DNA from 2 places in the Bacillus sp. CZDM1 genome. Region 1 is predicted to be linked to the other one. Evidence: riboswitches for the same ligand, from Rfam matches in the RefSeq annotation. Region 1 holds a riboswitch; the other holds the start of a gene.
The links. Region 1 has a riboswitch for glycine ahead of gcvT (glycine cleavage system aminomethyltransferase GcvT). Riboswitches for the same ligand answer to the same signal wherever they lie in the genome.

Region 1 (16,856 bases):
ATTCGGCCGAAGAAGTTTGGATACTGAACGATCACTGCTGCAATCTCCTCGTTTGCCAAACCTTTTAAGGCTTCAATATCTGTTACCCCGTTATCAACAGGAACTTCAATCACTTCAAGATACTGTCCTTTTGCATACGTTTTGAGGACTTCCTTTGATTCAGGGTGAACGGCACCTGAAACAAGGATTTTTTTACGTTTTGTATGACCAGCACTTAGCATTGCTGCTTCAGCTAGAGCTGTCCCGCCATCATACATAGAGGAGTTCGCAACATCCATGCCTGTTAATTCACAGATCATCGTTTGGAATTCAAAAATAGCTTGAAGCTCTCCTTGAGAGATTTCTGGTTGATATGGTGTATAAGCTGTATAAAATTCAGAGCGGGAAATAACATGGTCGACAATGACTGGCATGTAATGGTCATAAACCCCTGCTCCTAAAAAGGATACATTTCGTTTTAAATCGGCATTACGAGAAGCCATGTTAAAAAGCTCTTTCATCAAAGCAGTCTCTGACTTTGCTGCCTTGATGTTATATTCACCTTTAAATCGTACTTTTTCTGGGATATCGCTGAATAATTCATCAACGGAACTAACACCAATTGTATCAAGCATTGCCTTTTTATCTTCTTCAGTCATAGGTAAATAACGATGTTTCATAACCTAATCTCCCCTCGTGTTTACTTTTCTCGTTTATAAAAAGGTGTTGGGACTATTTTCGCCTTTAGGCGTTTTCCGCGAATTTCCACGTCAATTTCAGAATCAATACCTGCATGTTCACTTTTAATAAGGACAAGTCCAATATTCTTTTTCAAGGATGGTGATTGAGTTCCAGTTGTAACCTCACCAATTAGCTCTTCGCCTTTATATACTGGGTAGCCGTGACGTGGTATACCACGATCAATCATTTCAATTCCTACTAACTTTCTAGCCGCCCCTGCATCTTTTTGCTGCTTAAGTACTTCTTTACCAATAAAATCTGCTTCTTTGTTCAACTTAACTGCAAAGCCAATTCCAGCTTCTAATGGCGAAATTTCAGGAGACAATTCTTGGCCATATAGAGCTAAAGTTGCCTCAAAGCGAAGTGTATCCCGAGAACCAAGCCCGCATGGAACAACGCCATCCTCTTCTCCAGCAGATAAAATCGCCTTCCAAAGTTCTACAGCATCTGACGCATCGCAATAAATTTCAAAGCCGTCTTCACCAGTATACCCAGTTCGTGAAACTAGTGCATTTTTTCCATTAATCTCCATTTCCCATTGGAACTTAAAGAAGCCAATTTCAGTTAAATCGCTATCACCTGCAAGCTTTTGAAGTACTTTTTCAGCAAGTGGGCCTTGCAGCGCCAATTGAGCCATTTTTTCAGATAAATTATCTATCAAAACATTTCCCTCTAAATGGGCTTCAAGCCATTTGAAATCCTTCTCAATATTCGAGGCATTCACAACAAGTAAATAATGATTGTCTTCTATTTTATAAACTAGCAGGTCATCAACAGTGCCGCCATTTTCATAGCACATTGCATTGTATTGTGCTCCGCCATTTTTAATTTTTGAAATATCGTTTGTTAACATCTTTTGCAAGTAGTTTAAGCTGTCGGGTCCTGTGACGATGATTTCCCCCATATGCGATACATCAAATAACCCAGCCTTTGTGCGGACAGCTTCATGTTCTTCCTTGATGCTTGAGAATTGAACAGGCAGCTCCCAGCCTCCAAAATCAATCGTTTTCCCGCCATATTCCTTATACACTTCGAATAGCGGCGTGCGTTTTAATTCACTCATCAATAATCCCCCTTTAATCAAAGATGTTTTTCATAGGTTGATACCTTGTTAAATACTTTAGTGCATAAACAACAAAAAGGACAGAAACCTCCCTTTTACGAAAAAGAAGGTCTCTGTCCTTGCACCTGAAAGTTTACCTAGGCTAGGCTTTCCCCTTTGGTGGCTGCCCTTTAGTCAGCACTCTCCAGAGCTGCGTCAAACAAGAGTTCTTTTGCCTGAGAGATTCACACATTGTGCTTGCTCCTTCGGCGCTACATCAGTAGTCTCTCCCCTTGTCATCATCCGCATTATAATAATTTCAAATTCGGGTCATACTAAAATATACATCTGAAAAAAATTATTTTATTACAATATTTAAAACTTTCAAAGCTATTTACATCCTACCATTAAAGCATAATATTGAGCAATAAATTTTTCTGCAAAAGGGAGATGAAAAACATGACAGTTCAAATAGAATTTGATTCCTCTTGGCAGGATGAATTTTTACATAGAATTGAAAACGATGGCCCTTGGGGAAATCGGGAGCTTTTTAAGCTGGCAGTTGGAGTTGAAAAACATCTGATAATCCCTGATTTTGAAGGCTTACAAGCACCAAGTCATCTGCCTAATCTAACCCCGCTGCCCCATCAGCTCGAAACCGCAAAGCAGGTAATTGAAAACATGAATGGAAAAGCTATTCTTGCAGATGAAGTGGGTCTTGGAAAAACAATAGAAGCCGGACTTATATTAAAAGAATACATGATTCGCGGCCTCGTTAAAAAAGTATTAATTCTCGTTCCCGCTTCGCTAGTGACCCAATGGTCCTATGAATTAAATAGTAAATTTTTCATTCCTGCTGTTTCTCAAAGAAAAAGCTATGTATGGGAGCAATGCGATGTAGTTGTCTCTTCGATTGATACCGCTAAACGGGACCCTCATCGTGATATTATTTATAAACAAGACTACGATTTAATTATTATTGATGAGGCACACAAACTGAAGAACAATAAGACTAAAAACTATGAGTTTGTTCAAAATCTAAAAAAGAAGTTTTGTCTTCTTCTCACTGCAACTCCGATACAAAATCGGATTGAAGAAATCTTCAATCTTGTTTCCCTATTAAAACCGGGACATTTAGGCAGTGAAACAGCATTTTATGAAAAATACAAACGGGATGCCCGCTCATTAAATGACAATGCGCATTTGAAAGAGCTGGTAAATAAGGTAATGATTCGAAACCGGCGTGCCGATACAGGTATTGAATGGACCAAAAGACATGTAGAAACGATTCCGATTGAATTTTCACCTCAAGAGAAAGAATTGTATGAAGCCATTACTGAATTAAAAAGTGAGGGTGATTGGGTTCAAACAAGTGCTTTCTCGGTGATGACCTTACAGCGTGAAGCCTGCAGCAGCAGGGAGTCCGTATTTTATACTCTTAAAAATATGCTGCAAAAAAAAGAAAATCCAACAAAGTCATACGAAGATCAAATTCAATATTTAATTTCAAAGGTAGAAGCAGTTACAACAAACTCAAAAGCAGAAAAGGCATTGGAGTTAATCCAAAAAATCGATGATAAGGTAATCATTTTCACCGAATACAGAGCGACCCAAATGTATCTTCAATGGTATTTAAAACAAAATGGGATATCATCTGTTCCTTTCCGGGGCGGTTTTAAGCGCGGGAAAAAAGACTGGATGCGTGAGCTATTTCAAAAACATGCACAAGTCCTCATAGCGACTGAAGCTGGCGGCGAGGGAATTAACCTCCAATTCTGTAATCATATAATTAATTTCGATTTACCCTGGAATCCAATGAGGCTTGAGCAAAGAATCGGCAGGATTCATCGTCTTGGCCAGGAAAAGGACGTAATGATTTATAACTTTGCCATCCAGAACACAGTTGAAGAACATATATTAAAGCTTCTATATGAAAAAATTGAACTATTTGAAAAAGTTATAGGTGATTTAGACGATATCTTAACGAAGCTAGACTTTGGAAGTATTGAAGATCATTTAATTGATATATTTGGACAATCCTGCTCTGAAGGTGAAATGCGAATTAAGATGGAAAACCTTACATCTATGATTGATTTGGCTAAAGACATGCAGAAGGAGGATTCACATGCAGCAGCTGGAAATTCATAACTTTCTTATACGCTATTTTCAGGCTAATGAATGTGAAATAACTGAAAATGGCCCTGGATACTTATCTGTTCAGTTATCGATTGAGCTTGATAAGGAATTAATGAATAGACCTTTTTATTGGCACTATTTAGAAAAAACGGGTGGAATAGCTAATCCAATGAAGCTTACTCTTATTACGAATCCACAGATAGCGCCCGAAAATATAAAAGGGGAAACCATTCATTTTGGGTCCCCAAGACTGCATCAAATATTTCAATCAACAAAGAAACTATCGAGTTACATCAGGCTTTATGAGAATCACCAGAATAACAATCAACAAACGCCATTAATGCCTTGGTTGTGTATGAATGTTAAGATATCATATCAATGCGACCGGAAACGGGATATTTTTAAATCAATCGGTTTGCAGCTCATAAATGGACAAATGGTAGAGGATTTCCATGATCATCTGCAGAATGTTCAGCTTACACCGAAAATACCAGATTATTCATTTACACTATCGCCGCTTGTAAAACCGAAAAGCGGTTTGGCACGAATTGAAAATTATCTAAAAACAGTAATTGATGAAGATGATCATTCTTGGGCTGAGGATGCCAGGAAGCGTTGGGAGAAGGATTTGCAGCTTCTTCACCATTTTTATGAGGATGCAGAAGAAGAAAATGAAAGTTACGAAACAGAGAAAAAAGCTTTACAGGAACAGTATGAACCAAAAATAAACATCTCGTTTATTAATGGCGGATTGTTTTATTTAACCGATAAGGCTGTTTAATACGAAAAGCGGAAGCGCCTTGACCAGGGAAAAAATGAACTGCTTTTTTCCTAGGGAAAAATGCAGTTCATTTTTTCCTAGGGGCGACAGGCATAAGACGAGCCGGCGGAAAGGTTGCTCTTTAACCTTTTTGACGGATTGGCTTATGACCCGAGCTCCTAGGCGCTGGAGCTAGACAGAACAATAAAGAAGAAGCAGACATGATTCTGCTTCTTTACCTTTTTCTCCTATTTTTTACTTCGATATAAAAAATATAGGGAAGAATCCCGAACCAACGATACCAAAAAGATGCCTTGGCCTGCTTTCTCTCTTCCCGGAGCCGTTTTCGTTCATCTTTTGGCTGGTCCGCATATTTAACAAGAGTTTGAGTCATATATTTTACATAATCATTTGTTTTCATGGACACACCTGCCTTTATTTCTTCCCTAAAAGTATGTCCATATTTTATTTTTTCAAACTACTAAGACCCTTAATAAATTTCAGCCCATTTAATCATTTTTTTTGCGGCAAGATCAAAAAAGCCGCGTCCTGCCACTGTTTCACCAGTGTGCATTTTAAGAGTAAAGTTGATTTTCTGTACCGACCCGATCGGAATGTCTGCTTGATATCCCATAATCCCTTTTTGATAGGAGAATGAGCCCTTAACTGGTACAACACCACCGGATTGCAATAATTTTTCGATTTTTTTAAAAGAAGAATGGAAATAATATTCCTCCTGAAGAATCACAGTTGTTTCATACGACAATTTCCTTTCAGATAGCAATTGTTCTACACGAAAGGAAAAAATAGAAAGAAACAAAATGAGTACCACTAAAGTCAATGGATATGTAAATCCTCGTTCACTGCTCCTCATATTACTGGAAACCATTCAATATAGGAATGTACTACAACACTGTATTCTCTTTCCCAGACATCTTTTACGGTAATTTTCACTGAGTTATTTATCCTTGTAAACGTGACCACAGAAACATTCTGCAGTAATGTTTCATGTCCAGTAGAATTCACTCGCTTTCTTATATTACTGCCATACTTTTCATATAAAACTTTTTCATTACCTAGGGTTAATACCAGGTTACCTGAAACCACTTCCACTTTAGAGCTAATATGGATTTCCTTTTTTATCTGACTGCAAAATACGTCCCACTCCATGTTTTGGAGTCTTACATTTGAATCTTTATTGTCTAATATGATTTGAAATACCGGAAACATGAAAAATACGATCGTTGTGAAGATTGAGAATGCAAAAAGCACCTCAAGGAGAGTAAAAGCTTTTTCATTCGGGTATCGCACAGTCTTCAAAACTTGAGAGAAGTGTATTTTCATCAACTTTCACACACACCTCCTTTTGTCCACTAACTGAGGTCAAACGCCAGTAAATCTTATATTCTGTTCCATTAAGGTTTATGGAGTAAGGGGTATTGGTCCTGTCCTCAATTAAATTTGCTTGAAGTTCTTCAAATAAAAACTGTTTAGCTCTTTTTTCTCTCACATGCTGCTGAGATTGATTTGCAAAATCTATTAACAAAGGCACAAAAAACATACTCAGCATAAACAAAGCAGACAATGATAAAAGGAGCTCGAGTAAAAAGAAGCCATCATTCTTCCAAAACATAAAACCGTCCCTTTCCAATCAAAAGAGTTAATTTGTAATCCTGCTGCGGCGTCCGAATAAATAGTGTACCGAATCTGTCTACATTCCCATTCCGATTATATTTAAAATATAGTGGGATGGTGCCCTGACCTACAGTTATCCTCGGAGAATAATTTCTTTCGACTATGCTATTAACACCCGCTGCGATGACATACGTATGCTCATTCTCTATAAAGATAACACTCACTTCAGTCTGATTAGCGATGGCATACTGCTGACCGTAAAATAAATCTGCTTTTAATTGGGAAATAAAGGACTTGGTAGTAGCTATTTGGTATTGTGGCTTTATGCTAAAGACAGTTATCGAAGAGATGATTAAAAAGATGGAGAGAACAAGCAAAGATTCAATCAATGTAAATCCGTTTTGATTGTAATGCATTACGTTGTTGGTTTGGCTACAGCTGTTACTTTACCTTCTGAATCAATCTGTACATTCTTTGTTCCATTTGGACAACCGGTATCTTCAATAAGATAGCCATCAGTAATTAGATTTGCCATCGTAGGCACCTTATTATTTTCCATAATATAAGACTGCACCTGTGCTTGAACCATTTTCACAAATGCCTCACAGCCTTTGTTGTTAATATTTGTATTATGCCTGGCCACATTTGGAATTGTAACAATTAATAAAACCGAAATAACCAGCATCACAATCATCATTTCAACAAGTGTAAAACCTTTTTCATTTTTCATCATTAATTCCTCCATTTTATATTGTTAGCTTTTCTATATTCCATCTAATAGCTGGAACATCGGCAATAATATTGCTAAGTACATTGATACAACAAGAAAGCCAATAAAAAGATAAAGAACAGGCTGAATCATTTTTAAGCTTTTTTCAATCCGTTCCTCCATGTTTAATAAACAGTGCTCGCTAAAAAATAGTAATTCTTGTTCTAATTTCCCATTTTCTTGTCCATGTTTTATTATCATCGAAAATTCTCTCTCAAAGAATGGGAATGAAGCCAGGATTGACTCAAGTTTTTCACCGGTTAACAGCTTTTGCTTAATCTCCGATCCCAGCACGCTATAAAATGGCTGCCTGTGATTTTTCTCAAATAAGAGCAGAGCTTCAAATACGGATATTCCTCCTGATAAAAGAAAACTTAGCTGGACAGAAAAATAATGGGTAAACAACAATTTGAGGATTCTTCCCACAATCGGAAATCTTACGAGTTGTGACCGTTGCTTCAGGACGGAGATTTTCCGAAACACAAAAATATAATAAGTTGCACCTGATGCCAACAGAAGCAGGAGGATAGCCATTAATATTGGAACATATGTGTCGAAAGAGGAGAGTATCTTCATAAAGAAATTTGCTTCAAGACTCATAGATTCAAAGAGACTAGTGAATTTTGGCAGCAATGATTTCTGTACAAACACTAACAAAAAACCAGTGATAAAGATAAGTAAGGCTGGATACTGTATAAGTTTTACTAATTTTTTTCTATCATTCTCCTTTACTAATGCTAGACTGCTCCCTTCTAGAAGTGCCTCCGAAAAGCTGCCATGCCGCTCCGCAAAATAGACGTAACCAATTAAATCCTTGTGAAAGCCTAGATTACTTAGGACGTCATGGAATGATACCCCATTTCTCAGCTCAACTAAACACTGATACAGCTCCTCCTTTCGATTCTTTGATAAATGCAAGGATAAACTTTCAATTGCTTCTGCAATAGGGTACCCGCGTGCCAATAATTCTCCTATCCTTTTTAAGAAATTAGCCTGCTCATTAACAGACCAATTATGGCGCTTCATGATCATACACCAAACGATCGTATTCAGACTCTTTAATATAACCCAGAACAATCCCTTTTTTTATTACTTCTCTTACTGTCGTGTATCGCGAAATAATATTTTCTCCTTTCGCCTGTTTCATCGCAGCATTAAGATTTCTCCCTGATAGAAGTTCAAAAACACTCGCTCTTTTCCATCTTCCGTACGAATAGCAGAAGGGTGAACACTCCCCTTCGCAATATGGACATGTCAGCTCCACTAATCGCTGAGCTGTAACTGCAATGAGGGTTTGTTCTACCTCTAACCAATTTACACCAAACTCATGGAGACGGTATACCGCCCCCTTAGCGTCCCTTGTATGCATTGTACTGAGAACCAAATGTCCTGTTAATGCAGCCCGCACTGCAATTTTAGCTGTTTCCGCATCACGTATTTCACCGACCATAATAATGTCGGGGTCATGACGAAGAATTGCCTTTAGGCCCGCTGCGTATGTTACGCCCGCTTTTTCATTCACTTGTATTTGTAAAACAGAATCGTAGTTTTTTTCGATAGGGTCTTCAAGTGTGATTACGTTACGATGAAAAAGATGTGCGGTTTCATTTAAAAGGGAGTAAAGAGTTGTGGTTTTTCCTGATCCGGTTGGACCAGTAAAGATAATTAATCCATGTGCGTGTTTGAGAAGGGCAAGTAGTTTTCTGGTCATTCCAGGAAAAAGTGAGAGTTGGTGAAAGGGAATCTGTTCTTGTTGAGGCAATAGTCTGATCACCAGACTTTCTCGATTGTTTGATGGAAGGGTTGAAAGCCTAAGACCCATTAATTTCCCATCCACTTCACAAAAAATCGCACCGCTTTGTGGGCGTCTTCGTTCTCCGATATCCATATTTGCAGTAAATTTAAAATGTGAAATTAACCTGTCGCATTCATCTTTTGGAAGTGATAACCGGGGAATGAGTTTGTTCGTTAAGCGGATTTGAATGAGAGTGTCTTTCTTTCTGGGTACAATGTGAATATCTGTAGCTTGGTTTCTAGCAGCATCTTTGATAATCCTGTTTGCTAGTATCTCGATTGAACTTACAATGAGTAACACCACCTTTTATTTTGTCTTTGTAGTAATTCGACATCATTCATGCTATTCCTTCAAGATTCTTTCTTTTTTAAAAAAATATTTTTGGAGTTTATTACTTCGTAATCCCCTAAAAAACAACTATTGACAAATAGGTTGTATAATTTTTGTATAACACTTGTTTAACCAAACCCGGATGTACATTCTTTAAATGTGAACAATTTCTAAACATATAGTGTTAACATTGTTAACCTCATTCCCATGTTTAAATAGCTGTATTATAATTGGATTAAATTATGGGGGTTCGAGGTGAACAGAGATGGAACAAACATTAAAGATAACAAATGTTTTATCAGATCCAACTAGGTATTACATCTATCAATACATTACGAAACGTCACCAAGAAGTAACTGTACAAGAGGTGGCTGAGAACTTTAATATTCATCCCAATGTTGCAAGATTACATTTATCAAAACTTGAAGATGTTAACATGTTAGCTTCTGAAACTAAAAAGACTGGTAAAGGCGGCCGACCAAGTAGATTATACCGTTTATCGGACGATGTAATTCAATTGCACTTCCCGTTCCGGGATTATATGCTTCTATCCAAAGTAGCAATTACTACTATGCTTACATTAGGTGAAGCTGGTAAACAAGCTCTTTATTTAACTGGTAAGCGTTTTGGAACTGAAGTAATTGAGCAGGAATTGACAAGAAGATCCTTTGGGGAAGAAATAGAATTTGATCAAAAGCTAACCATATTAAAAAGTGCTGCAACATTAGCAGGATTCTATCCAGAATTCGAAGTTAATGGGGATCACACAAAAATTTACTTCCAGATTTACAATTGTCCGTTCAAAGAAGTTGCAGAGGAACACGAAAGTGTTTGTGCTATGCATCATGAGTTCCTAAAAGGAATGTTTGAAGCATTATTTGACAATGTGGAGCTAGTTGAGAAAGAAAATATCATATCTGGTTGTGAAACTTGCTCTTACCAGGCGCTTGTTTCAAACTAATTTGAAACTTTATTTACATTTGAACTCCTTTTCTTTATAATATTTCTTGATGGTACCGTAGGGGAAAAGGAGGGATACATATGGATCGTATGTACAGGGTCTTGGGTTTCTGGACAGGTATTTTCACCGTAATGTTCTATTTAGGTGATATGGATAAAACTGCCATGCTTTTCTTAGCCCAAACTGGATTCTTTGTTTTGTTAAGCTATCTAAAATTATCCGAACGTATGTACATGTATGTTTTCTGTGGGTATTTGACAGTATTCTTCGCAGGCTTCACTTATTGGACAACATTTATGATGCCGCTGGGTGGAGGACATTGAGAAGATATTAACACATAAAAAACACCGGACCTATTCCGGTGTTTTTTATTCTATAAATAGATTACCTTTTATACCTTTTTGTTGAATAACTATATGGAAAAACGAGCTCATACCAGACGGCATTATCAAACTGCGAATAGCACGATTTCGTTTGCTTACCTCTGAAAATGGATTTGGATCATAATGGTTTTCTAACTCCTTTAATATTCCTGCTTTAAGTAAAAACTCATCCTGCCTAAGCTTTGAATGGAATAACAATTCTGCCTGCTTACCCTTTTGTATTAGCCAATCAAAATGAATGTGTGTCGTTATGTCCATTTCTCCAGGGTGCTCCAAAACATCATGAATCATTTGGTGCTGATAATATCCCCTTAAGCTTCCCTTTATTCTTGAAGGCTGCTTCCAGTCCTCCTTGGTATATCCATAATCCGCTGTTACTACAAGCCCCCTCTTTAACACGAGGGATATATCTTGCACCATCCCTTCCATTAACAAAGGCACTTCTATTCGCTGCTTATCCTTTAATACCAAACCGCTTTCCTCTAAAAAAGTATAGATCGATGAATTGGTTAGCGGAACATTTTCCTCATATAAGGTTTCATTTTTCATTCCCACCATAACCTCATACAATTGACCGTTCACTTTCTCAATTACATGAACAGGCATGGCATCAAATAATTCATTGGAAAAGACCATCCCTTCAAACGCTTCAAGTTCATCAAGGCTGGTTACTTGCGTTACAGTATAGGCAGGCTTTAATAATTCATTTTGCAAACTCAAATGATAGGGACTGCTCTCTACAATTATGTATTTGAACGGAGTTTTGATGGAATCCTCCCATTCCTGTAAAAAGGCATGAGCAAAGCGACCATTTCCTGCACCAATCTCACAAAATATAGGTTCTAAATCATTTTCTTTACAAACATTTGCGAACCATTTGGCAATTATTTTCCCATAAATATCAGAAATATTACTTGTCGTAATAAAATCTCCTTGGCTGCCAATTTTTTGTTTATGTTTCATATAGTATCCTAATTCAGGATGATAGAGGACTGCCTCAATATACTCTGCATAGGATATTAAGTTTAGTTCTGAGTTTGAAATTAACCTCTTTAAATAGCTAAACATAATTTTTTCCTTCTTTCATTTTACATCATTGACACAGTGATAAATTTGTTATATTGTAAATTTAGTAGCTTAACTATATCCCTCCCATTATTTATAATAGGACATCCCCCAAAAAAGCCCTTCTCCGACGAGAAGGGCTTTTCTATGGAACAAATCCGTCTAGCACAAGCAGCCTGCCTAGGCGCTGCCGCTTTGGGATTTAAAAACCATTCAAAAACGGATTACTATCCATTTCTTCTCCAATTGTGGTTATAGGTCCATGCCCCGATAAAACAGCTGTTTCTTCTGGTAAAAATAATAATTTTTCATGGATACTCTTCATTAATTGTTTATGGTTACCCCCTGGGAGGTCTGTTCGACCAATACTGCTCTTAAATAGTGCATCCCCTGATACAACAAATCCCTCGGACTCAAAGTAATAGGATACACTCCCAGGCGAATGCCCTGGAGTCTCAAAAATAGAGAACGTAAAATCACCAATCGTTAACGTTTCCTCTTGTTTTAAGATATAGTCAGCTCTTTTCATTTTCATCAACTCTTGCATTTGAAAAAACTTCGAACCATTTAAAGCCGGATCTATCAGCCAATCTTCTTCCTCTTCATGAATATAAACAGGAATCTTAAAGTAGTCTCTTACCTCATCAACGGCACCAATATGGTCAAAATGTGCATGAGTTAAAAAAATTGCAATTGGTCTGAGTTCTCTCTTTGTTAACCACTTAATTAGCTTTTTCCCTTCACTGCCTGGATCAAAGATTAAACAGGATTTGTCAGGTCTTTCAACTATGTAACAATTTGTTTGTAATACCCCTAGAGGGATTTGAGACCATTTCATTTCTTTCATTACCTCCAACTATTTTTACCTTACTATTATTTTACACTATGTAAGCTTCATTGCTAACTTTTTTAGCCCTCGACAAATGATAAAAAAGAATATAAAATAAGAATCGAGTGTATATAATATTCTTACATAACTATTTTAGAGATTTGGGCTAAGCCCAAGTATTATCTAATAAAGGGGGCTTTATTAATGGGAGTAGTTATTATTTTTGCTTTGGTTGCCTTACTTGCTGCTTATGGTGCATTCACTGCCCTAAAAAATAAAAATTTCTTAGGGGCATTTTGGGCAGTAGCAACATTGGCTGTTTTTGGCTGGTTTGCAATCATGACCCTTATTGAAAGTGGTTTTCCTACAGCACACTAAGCTCGGGGAAAAATGAAAGACTGCCAACCGGCAGTCTTTTTATTTTTCTACGAGCTCAGATATTTCTTTTGTTTCTAAATTAATGATTTTTTCAAAACGATTTCCATACAGTGCAGCTTCCCCAGTAGGTGAGAGCAGAATTGGTTCATTCTTCTGTCCTTGCAAAATCATATCGCTGTCACCCTTATTAATATCATAACTTACAAGTTCAAAGCCTTCTGTGTAAGCATCGGCTTCAACACTTTTTATGGGCTTAAAGGTAATGAATTTCCCTTTACTCTCATTAAAGTCATGGTAAGGAACTAACCAGCCTGAGAACATTGTCAGATGAGGGATAGAAAAAGAAAATAGCTGCTTTTTGTCCTTATTATAAAAACGATATGATGCTTGTAATTGCTCCTCATCCCTGGCGGTAACAGTCATTAGAGTATTTTGATAGGATGAGAACTGAAGTACATCATTGAATAGTACTTCTTCACTTTCTGCTCCCATTTTCTTTAACATGAGTGGCGCAAAAAGTGAAGGGCTCGTTTCATCCCAGTTCAGATAGGCCACTTCATCTTTCCCTATCCACTTAATAAATGGCTGAGGAATTGATAATTCAGTTGTTTTACTTTGTTCAATATTAAGCAGCAGCATTTGATATGTCCAATCTTCATTAAAAGAAGAGATTAGAATTTCCGACTCATTATATGGGTTCCATTCAAAGGCTAATTCATACGAGGGGAAAGATTTCTTTATTCGTTCAGAGCCCTCAGGAGATAGGATGATAACCTGTCCTTCATAGGTGGAAGGAGAAGTTTGTATTAGTATATTCTTTTTTGATGGGCTAACCTGTAATGTGACAATTGGGTCCTCACTCTTATATAGTAATTCACTTTTACCAGTTAAAAGATTATAAAAATATACAGATGATGATTGCTCAAGGTTAGTAATATAGAGTAACTGATGGTCAGAAAACCAGCTCCCTATTTTATAGAATTCACCTTCAGGAATTTCAATTGGGAGTTTCCAAGCTTCTACTGGCTGAGAGGGTTTGTTATTATCCTTGTCAATTTCTTTAGAAGGGCTGGGCTTGGCATCTTGTTGGTGCGTGCAGGCACTAAATAAGGAGACAAAAATGAGTAAAAACATGATTTGGAACATATATTTAATATTCATTTTACTACTGTTTAAACCCATTTTTCTCCTCCCTCCCATTTCTTCTTAATAATTAGTACGTTATTATTACAAAAACGTTTCAATAATAACAGAATTATTTTAAAAATAAGAAAAAAGTCGCAGCTGTACGACTTTTTCTTATTTTCAAATAACCATCACAATAGTTTATTTTAATGTCATTGATTTCATTTTACAAGTAGTGGAAGTACTATTTACAAATAAAGTGAGGCTAGAAAAATACCCTCAACTTTTAGGAGAATGTCATTAAATTGAGATAAGGGCAATGGATTTATTCCCCTTCCAAGTTCTAAAGTAAAACCAGGGCGTTTAAACTCTTGAATATACCAATCCTTGAATCCCGCATGACTATCTACATTTCGTATCGCCTTGTATCCACTGACTCGTTCGAATTCCTTTGCCAAGACTTCTGATTCTGGAGGTTCAAAGCCTTCATATCCCCAATAGAACTCTTCGCCTTGGGTATGAAAAGCCAGAATTCGATCGTAATGATTTTCTTTCATTAAATCTGCCATCGCAATTGCTTCTGGTTCTGATAATGAAGACTTGCCTGGATAATCTCTAGGTGCAGGAGACTTAGGCTCCTTCCGCTCCTGCTCAATCTCCCAATTCGCCGGAAACTGGTTGTTTAAGTCTACCCCTCTTATATTTGCCTTCCAATGAACAAATTCATTGCTGCCTTCATTAATGTTTACCACTTCATCCTGACGGCTTGCAGGTGGACCATTTAATACTAGGTCTACCCCGTCTGGATTTACCAATGGTACAATTGATAACTCCGTTTCATTATATAAATTTATTGTATTAATTCCTCTTATTGCAGTCCGATTTGTTAATGAAAGGAGGTACTGATTCACTAGGGTCATTAATACCATCGTTGTAATCCATTCGTTTGCATGAAAAGAGGCGTTCATATGAACCTTTTTTAACCCTTTTCCGATTCTAATTTCTTGAATGGGCTTCCCTAAAACACTAGTGCCTATTGTATCAACATGAATAAATGGATAATACTTCTTAAGAGTTTTTATTTGCTTCACTAGTATCCTTGAATCAAATGGTAATTTCGGAATAAGATTTTGCTTTGAAATTCGTTCTGGCAGATAGAGGATTTCACCTGGAATTAATCGATTGGGATCTTTCATTTGATTTAGAATCATCATAGCGTCAATCGGTACTTTTTTTTCATTTCCGATTTTCCACAAAGTATCGTCTTCTTTAATTGTGTACGGAACAGAAACGTAGCCTGGAATGACTATTTTTGCACCTGATTTCAAACTAGAAGCTTCTACCTTCTCGTTTGAATCGGTAATAAGTTCAAGCGGTACCATAAATAATCGGCCATAATACGAAAATGAATCACCTTCACGGACTCGAACTTCCATTTTTTCTGCCTCCTTCCATCATAAAAATCATATGATGAAAGGAAGCAGAAAATGAGCACAATAAAAAACCTGCATGTTATTGCAGGTTTAATTTGCTCTTTATAAATTTAGTTTATTTTTTATAAGCCAAGCTGCACCAATTGCTCCTGCATCATTACCTAATGTTGCCAGTGAAAGAGCTGTAGAATCTCTAACTGCTGAGAAAGCAAACATAGAGAAGTTTACTTTTACTGCGTCTAATAAAAGACCACCTGCACGAGATACCCCGCCGCCAAGTACAATCGTTTCCGGATTCAGTGTATTAGCAATATTCGCAAGAGCATATCCTAAATGGAAGGCAACTTCATCGACAATTTTTTTAGCCAGTTCATCACCATTTCGAGCGCTATCAAAGACATCCTTTGCTGTAACGTCCCCATTTTCAGAAAGTATTACGGCTAGCGGCCCCTTTGCATCAGCTTTTGATAGTTCATTCTTTGCCAAACGAACAATCCCCGTTGCGGAAGCAATTGTTTCAAGACAGCCAGACTTTCCACAGTTACAAGGCGCTCCTCCAAAAGGGATAGACGTAATATGACCAATCTCCCCAGCCGCACCGTTAATACCTCGTACGGTATCTCCGTTAGCAATTACGCCGCCGCCTACACCCGTTCCAAGTGTTACACACACTAGATCTCGGGCACCCTTACCGGCACCATTCCACATTTCCCCTAATGCTGCACAATTAGCATCATTTTCAATAACCACTGGCAAATCTGTTAGTGAATGCAAACTTTCTTGTAAAGGAAAGTTATCCTTCCAACCTAGATTAACAACATTCAGAACAACACCAGTTTCATAATCTATAGGTCCAGGTGCACCCATACCAATTCCAATTAATTTGGACTTTTGTTCATTAAGGTCTGCTAATTTTTGATTGATTGCATTTGCAATATTCCTAGTAATATTTTGACCTTCATTTGCGTTATCAGTTGGAATTTCCCACTTTTGAAGGATTTCTCCATTCAAGTTAATAAAAGCTATTTTTGTAGTAGTTCCACCCAGGTCAACACCAACAATCCATTGTTCCGACACCATAATCACCTATCTTTTTTCTTCTTTTTCTTTTAAAAATCTAATTTCATGTCTTAAAATTAACAGTGCAGTTGAGTATTCTTTCGGTTCAATTAACTGAGCTTGATACAAATCTTTTAATTCTGACTCCATTAATTCAAGGTCAGCGATTCGATCACCAATATAAATAATTGTTCCATATTGTTTTAAAAATTGTTGAATATCATAGATTGACTTCATTATTTAGCCCTCTTACATAAGGAATGAGAAACATTACATGTAAAGTATACCTTAAGCCCCTACCACGCTCAAGCTGTTCTTGCTAAGAATGAAACAAGAATATGGCATGTCCAGCCAATTGTTCCCATATAACATAAATATACCTGCTATTAATCTCTCAATAGGAAAAAGGAAGGATGGGATTAGATGAAAAAAGCCT
Region 2 (5,021 bases), on a different contig from region 1:
ATGCAAAAAAATTAATACTATACTTTATCAAGGGGGTTAATGGATTTGAAAAATTTAATTGTGATTATAGGTTCATTGGTGGTGGCTTTTGCCTTTAATTTCTTTCTAGTTCCTTATGGAATCTTGAGCAGCGGTATAAGCGGTATTGCTATTTTAATTGGGTTAGTCACTCCATTTGATATTGGCTTAATGAATCTGCTGCTTAATTTACCCTTACTGATCTTAGGTTACTATAAACTTGGGAAAATGATTACGCTCAATACCCTAATTTGTGTTGTATCACTCTCTGTTTTCTTATATCTGTTGCCCACAGATCCTGTTACGGACAATATATTACTCTCAACTATTTTTGGAGGGATCATTGGAGGCCTTGGTGTAGGCATCATTTTAAAGTCCTCCGGAACCTCTGGTGGTTTAGATATCATTGCGATTATTCTTTCGCGAACAAGTAATGTTAGTGTTGGTCTTCTTCTTACTGGTATGAACGGCCTCATCGTTCTAATTTCTGGAGCTGCTTTCAGTTGGAATATCGCCTTATACACGCTTTTGTCTATCTATTTAACCGGTAAGATGATTGATACTATTCACACGGATCATATTAAATTGACCATGCAGATTGTTACTTCAAAAGGTGAGTTAATACGAAAGGAATTATTGGAATCAATCTATCGAGGGATTACAATTATGGAAGGTTATGGCGGTTACTCCCAAGAGAAAAAACAGATTATCATGATGGTCGTTACACGCTACGAAACGACACAAATAAAAAAAATTGTCCGAAAACATGATGAAAATGCATTTATAAATATATTTGAGACGGTTGAAGTTGACGGTGTATTTGCTAAAAATTAGGAGGGTTACGTTATATATAAGGAGTATATCTTCCAAAGAGGATAATACTCCTTTCTCCTTTAAAAAGGGTGATGGCTGCCACGAGGCGCCTGTCACCCTTTTGTCATATATTCCACATTAAATTTCTACTTTTGTTCCTATCCCTGCTTGATTGGCTTTTTCATAGACGGCAGCAGCAACAGCTAGGTCAAAGTAGGCGATGCCGACGGATTTGAAGAATGTGATTTCATCATCTGTTACTCTCCCAGGAATTTGACCGGCTGTTAATTCTCCAATTTCACCGTGTAATTCCGAGAAGCTCCAGTTTCCGGCATTCGCCGGTATAATGAAGTCGCCAGCCTCTCCCTTTACACCTTCAATTGTATCTGCGACAATCTTTGAGCAGCGATGGAGTGTTTCCTCATCAACCTCCTGCATGTGTGGCGAATAAGATCCAACACCGTTTATATGTGTTCCTGGCTGCAACGCACTTCCGGAAAATAAAGGAGTTTCTGAGCGGGTGCTGCAGATGACAATGTCTGCCTTTGACACCGCCTCATTGACATCTTCCATGATGTGGATTTCCCCAGCATACGTTTGCGCCAAATCATTTATTTTTTCAGCAAAAGCCAGTGCTTTTGCCTTCGTCCGATTGTACAGCATAATTGACTTGATATCGCGGACTTCCAAAACAGCCTGAAGCTGTTCCTCTGCCATCGCACCACATCCAATGACCACAACTGAGGTTACATTTTTCTTCGCTAAATGTTTGGTTGCAATACCGCTGACTGCACCGGTTCTTAATCTTGTTAAATAAGTTGCATTCAAACAGGCTAAATGCTCTCCGTTATTCGTATCACTTAATAGAATAACCCCTTGAGTTGTCCGTTTCCCAACGGAAGGATTATTTGGAAAAATGGTCACTACCTTCACTGAAGACTTCCCAATTGATTCGATAGCGGACGGCATATAGAGCGCAGACGCTTTTTTCTCTGGAAAATCTAAGACTGTCCTGTGCGGATTTAGGATTTTCCCTTCTATATAATCAGCCAGGGCGGATTCCAAATCTTGAATGGCATCCTTCATCGTATAAAGTGAGCGAATTTGTTGTTCTGACAGTATAAGCATTCAATACCTACTTTCTAAAAAGAAACACATTGCAGTAAAGCATATTCTCTTTTAAATTCTAATTTATCAAATCTTTTACCCTATGAAGAAATTCTATCACTCTATTTGCATTTTCGCGACCGCTTCTAATTCCAACCCTGCATCTTTAGGCAATCGCGCAACCTCAACTGTTGTTCTCGCAAAAGAGCGCCTTTCAATGTGAAAAGCGCTCTGCTTCTATGCCGATAATTTAATACTTTTTTCCGTTTTTCTTCTATATGAATACAAAGTAAATAATAATATAAACCATAAAGGTGTCAACAATAAGGCAGGACGTGTTTCTTCAGCAACCAGCATAATGATGAGAATGGCAGCAAACAACGTTAGAACAGCATAATTAATAAATGGTGTGAATGGTGCTTTAAATTTTGATTTAGCCTGCAATTTTGGCTGTGTTTTCTTGTAACGTAAATGGCAAATGAGAATGACACCCCAAACCCAAATAAAACAAATTGCACTAATCGTTGTCACGATACCAAAAGCTTGTTCCGGAATCAGTTTGCTCAATAGAGCGCCTACTGATACGACTAGTGCAGATACCCATAAAGCATTACTTGGTACATAATTTTTATTCAGTTTTGCAAACTTGGCTGGTGCCTGGTCATTTTTGCCTAAATTAAACAGGATCCGGCTGGTTGAAAACATCCCGCTGTTACAAGCAGAAGCGGCTGAAGTTAAGACGACAAAATTTATAATTCCTGCTGCAACCGGAATTCCGACTAAACCAAACGTTTTAACAAAAGGACTTTCTGCAGCATTTAGCTCTGTCCATGGGTTCACACACAATAGGATAATCAGAGCGCCAACATAGAAGAATAGAATCCTTACAGGTATTTTATTAATTGCCGATGGGATATTTTTTTCTGGATTGGCTGTTTCCGCTGCCGATACACCCACTAATTCCACACCGACATAGGCAAAGACGACCATTTGGAAAGATAGTAAGAAACCTGAAATGCCGTTTGGAAAAAGTCCTCCATGCTGCCAAAGGTTTTGAACCGTAACTGTTCCAACATCTGTCTTGAATCCTATCACCAGCAAAATAACCCCAATGCCAATTAATACGAGAATCGTTATTACTTTTATTAAAGCAAACCAAAACTCTAATTCTCCGAAAAGCTTTACCGTTAATAGATTCAGTCCTAATAAAATGATTAAACAGATAATGGCAGGTATCCATTGTGGGATATCAAACCAATATTGTACATATAGACCAACTGCAATCACATCAGCCATAGCAACCATAATCCAACAAAACCAATACGTCCATCCGGTTACAAACGCTGCCCTAGGTCCAAGATAATCTTCGGCAATATCTGTAAAAGATTGATACCCTGCTTTAGACAACAGGAGTTCTCCTAGTGCCCTCATAACAAAAAAAACGGCGATACCCACAATTAAGTAAGCAAAGATGATGGACGGACCCGCCAGTTGAATCGCTTTACCAGATCCTAAGAATAATCCAGTGCCAATAGTGCCGCCAATTGCGATTAGTTGAACATGCCGATTTTTTAACTCTCTCTTTAATTCTTGCTGTGCCAAACCTAACTCCTCCTTAAAATCCTTTAATGTGAAACAATGAGCATTGATTTCACCCAATATCTTTATGAGTGACTGCTCTTTCTTCTTTTCCAAACGAAAAAAAAGAGATTGGATGTCCTCCAATCTCTTAGGTATAAGAATAGCAAATAATATTAGTCATGCTAAAGATAATCAGCATTACAAATAAATATTCAGTACTCTTCTGTCCTTTTGCCTGAGATTGTGAACCCTTCGGCGCCGCTTAAATTCCAGCGGTCTCTCCAGAAGCTGCTCCTGCTATAGTGTGATCCATAGCAATCATAGCCTTCTAATTATTTAGTTATTTAATAGAGTTAAAAATATCTTTAAATAATTTTTAATTTTAATAGTAGATTAATACTTTGTCAACAATCAATGTGATTGTTTTCTTGAAAATGTTTTGATAGCCATTTTCGGAGAATTATGATAATATAAATTAAATTAAAAAAGACCATGTGTAACTGGCGAAACGCGGATAACCGCGAGGGAGCACATGGTGTCGCAGCCGTTCGCCTGGGCAGAGGTAAGGGATTTATATCCCTTACCTCTTTCTGTTTATTGAAGCAAAAATTAGGAGGGAAATTATGAGCACTATCACTTTAGAAAAAGTAAAAACGATCAAAACACTCAATAATATTGCGGAAACTGGACTAAAGGTATTCAATAAGGGCAATTTTCAGATTGATAACAGCAGTGAAAATCCGGATGCAATCCTTGTTCGCAGCTTCAATATGCACGCATTAGAAATTGGCAATAATTTAAAGGCAATCGCAAGAGCTGGAGCAGGTGTGAATAATATTCCGGTAGAAAAATGTACAGAGCAAGGTATCGTTGTATTCAATACTCCTGGTGCAAATGCCAATGCCGTAAAAGAAATGGTGCTAACCTCATTAATATCTTCTTCACGAAACCTTTTTGCCGGTATTGCTTGGGCAAAGGCATTAGATGGTGAAGGTGACCAAATTCCAAAGCTAGTGGAAGCAGGAAAAAAACAGTTTGTCGGAAAAGAAATTAAAGGAAAAACGTTAGGTGTCATTGGTTTGGGAGCAATTGGTGCACTTGTAGCGAATGATGCGCTTGATTTAGATATGGATGTGATTGGATTTGACCCATTTATCTCTGTCGATACAGCTTGGAATTTGTCACGGAATGTACAGCGGGCAATCACAATTGAACAGTTGTTCTCAGAATCTGATTATATTACTGTACACGTACCGTTTACCGAGGATACAAAAGAAATGTTTAACAGTGCAACATTTAGCATAATGAAGCAGGGTGTTCATATTTTAAACTTCTCACGTGGTGAGCTTGTGAATGAAAATGATATGGCAACAGCTCTTGAAAGCGGGAAAGTTGGAAGATATATTACAGATTTCCCGAATGAAAATGTGCTTAAAATGAAAAATACTGTCCCGATTCCGCACTTAGGTGCCTCTTCATTAGAATCCGAGGAAAATTGTGCT

Region 2: linked by a shared signal. The riboswitch ahead of ACY3XC_RS27865 (amino acid permease) and the one ahead of gcvT (glycine cleavage system aminomethyltransferase GcvT) in region 1 are both predicted to bind glycine.

Annotation. Positions count from the first base shown of each region.
Region 1 covers NZ_JBUESO010000001.1:515,644-532,499, forward strand. The annotation lists gene gcvPA (aminomethyl-transferring glycine dehydrogenase subunit GcvPA) at 1-659, opposite strand, end outside; gene gcvT (glycine cleavage system aminomethyltransferase GcvT) at 680-1,783, opposite strand; glycine riboswitch at 1,977-2,065, opposite strand; gene ACY3XC_RS02765 (DEAD/DEAH box helicase) at 2,222-3,910, shown strand; gene ACY3XC_RS02770 (YqhG family protein) at 3,888-4,679, shown strand; gene ACY3XC_RS02775 (YqzE family protein) at 4,894-5,079, opposite strand; gene comGG (competence type IV pilus minor pilin ComGG) at 5,149-5,490, opposite strand; gene comGF (competence type IV pilus minor pilin ComGF) at 5,529-6,002, opposite strand; gene ACY3XC_RS02790 (hypothetical protein) at 5,953-6,291, opposite strand; gene comGD (competence type IV pilus minor pilin ComGD) at 6,275-6,709, opposite strand; gene comGC (competence type IV pilus major pilin ComGC) at 6,709-7,023, opposite strand; gene comGB (competence type IV pilus assembly protein ComGB) at 7,057-8,088, opposite strand; gene comGA (competence type IV pilus ATPase ComGA) at 8,075-9,157, opposite strand; gene ACY3XC_RS02815 (helix-turn-helix transcriptional regulator) at 9,453-10,148, shown strand; gene ACY3XC_RS02820 (DUF2626 domain-containing protein) at 10,229-10,471, shown strand; gene ACY3XC_RS02825 (class I SAM-dependent methyltransferase) at 10,517-11,599, opposite strand; gene ACY3XC_RS02830 (MBL fold metallo-hydrolase) at 11,799-12,434, opposite strand; gene ACY3XC_RS02835 (DUF2759 domain-containing protein) at 12,630-12,803, shown strand; gene ACY3XC_RS02840 (YqgU-like beta propeller domain-containing protein) at 12,843-13,985, opposite strand; gene ACY3XC_RS02845 (M14 family metallopeptidase) at 14,177-15,364, opposite strand; gene ACY3XC_RS02850 (ROK family glucokinase) at 15,464-16,438, opposite strand; gene ACY3XC_RS02855 (YqgQ family protein) at 16,448-16,657, opposite strand; gene ACY3XC_RS02860 (hypothetical protein) at 16,844-16,856, shown strand, end outside.
Region 2 covers NZ_JBUESO010000025.1:19,529-24,549, forward strand. The annotation lists gene ACY3XC_RS27855 (YitT family protein) at 40-852, shown strand; gene ACY3XC_RS27860 (ornithine cyclodeaminase family protein) at 970-1,959, opposite strand; gene ACY3XC_RS27865 (amino acid permease) at 2,176-3,540, opposite strand; glycine riboswitch at 3,733-3,814, opposite strand; ZMP/ZTP riboswitch at 4,006-4,084, shown strand; gene ACY3XC_RS27870 (phosphoglycerate dehydrogenase) at 4,143-5,021, shown strand, end outside.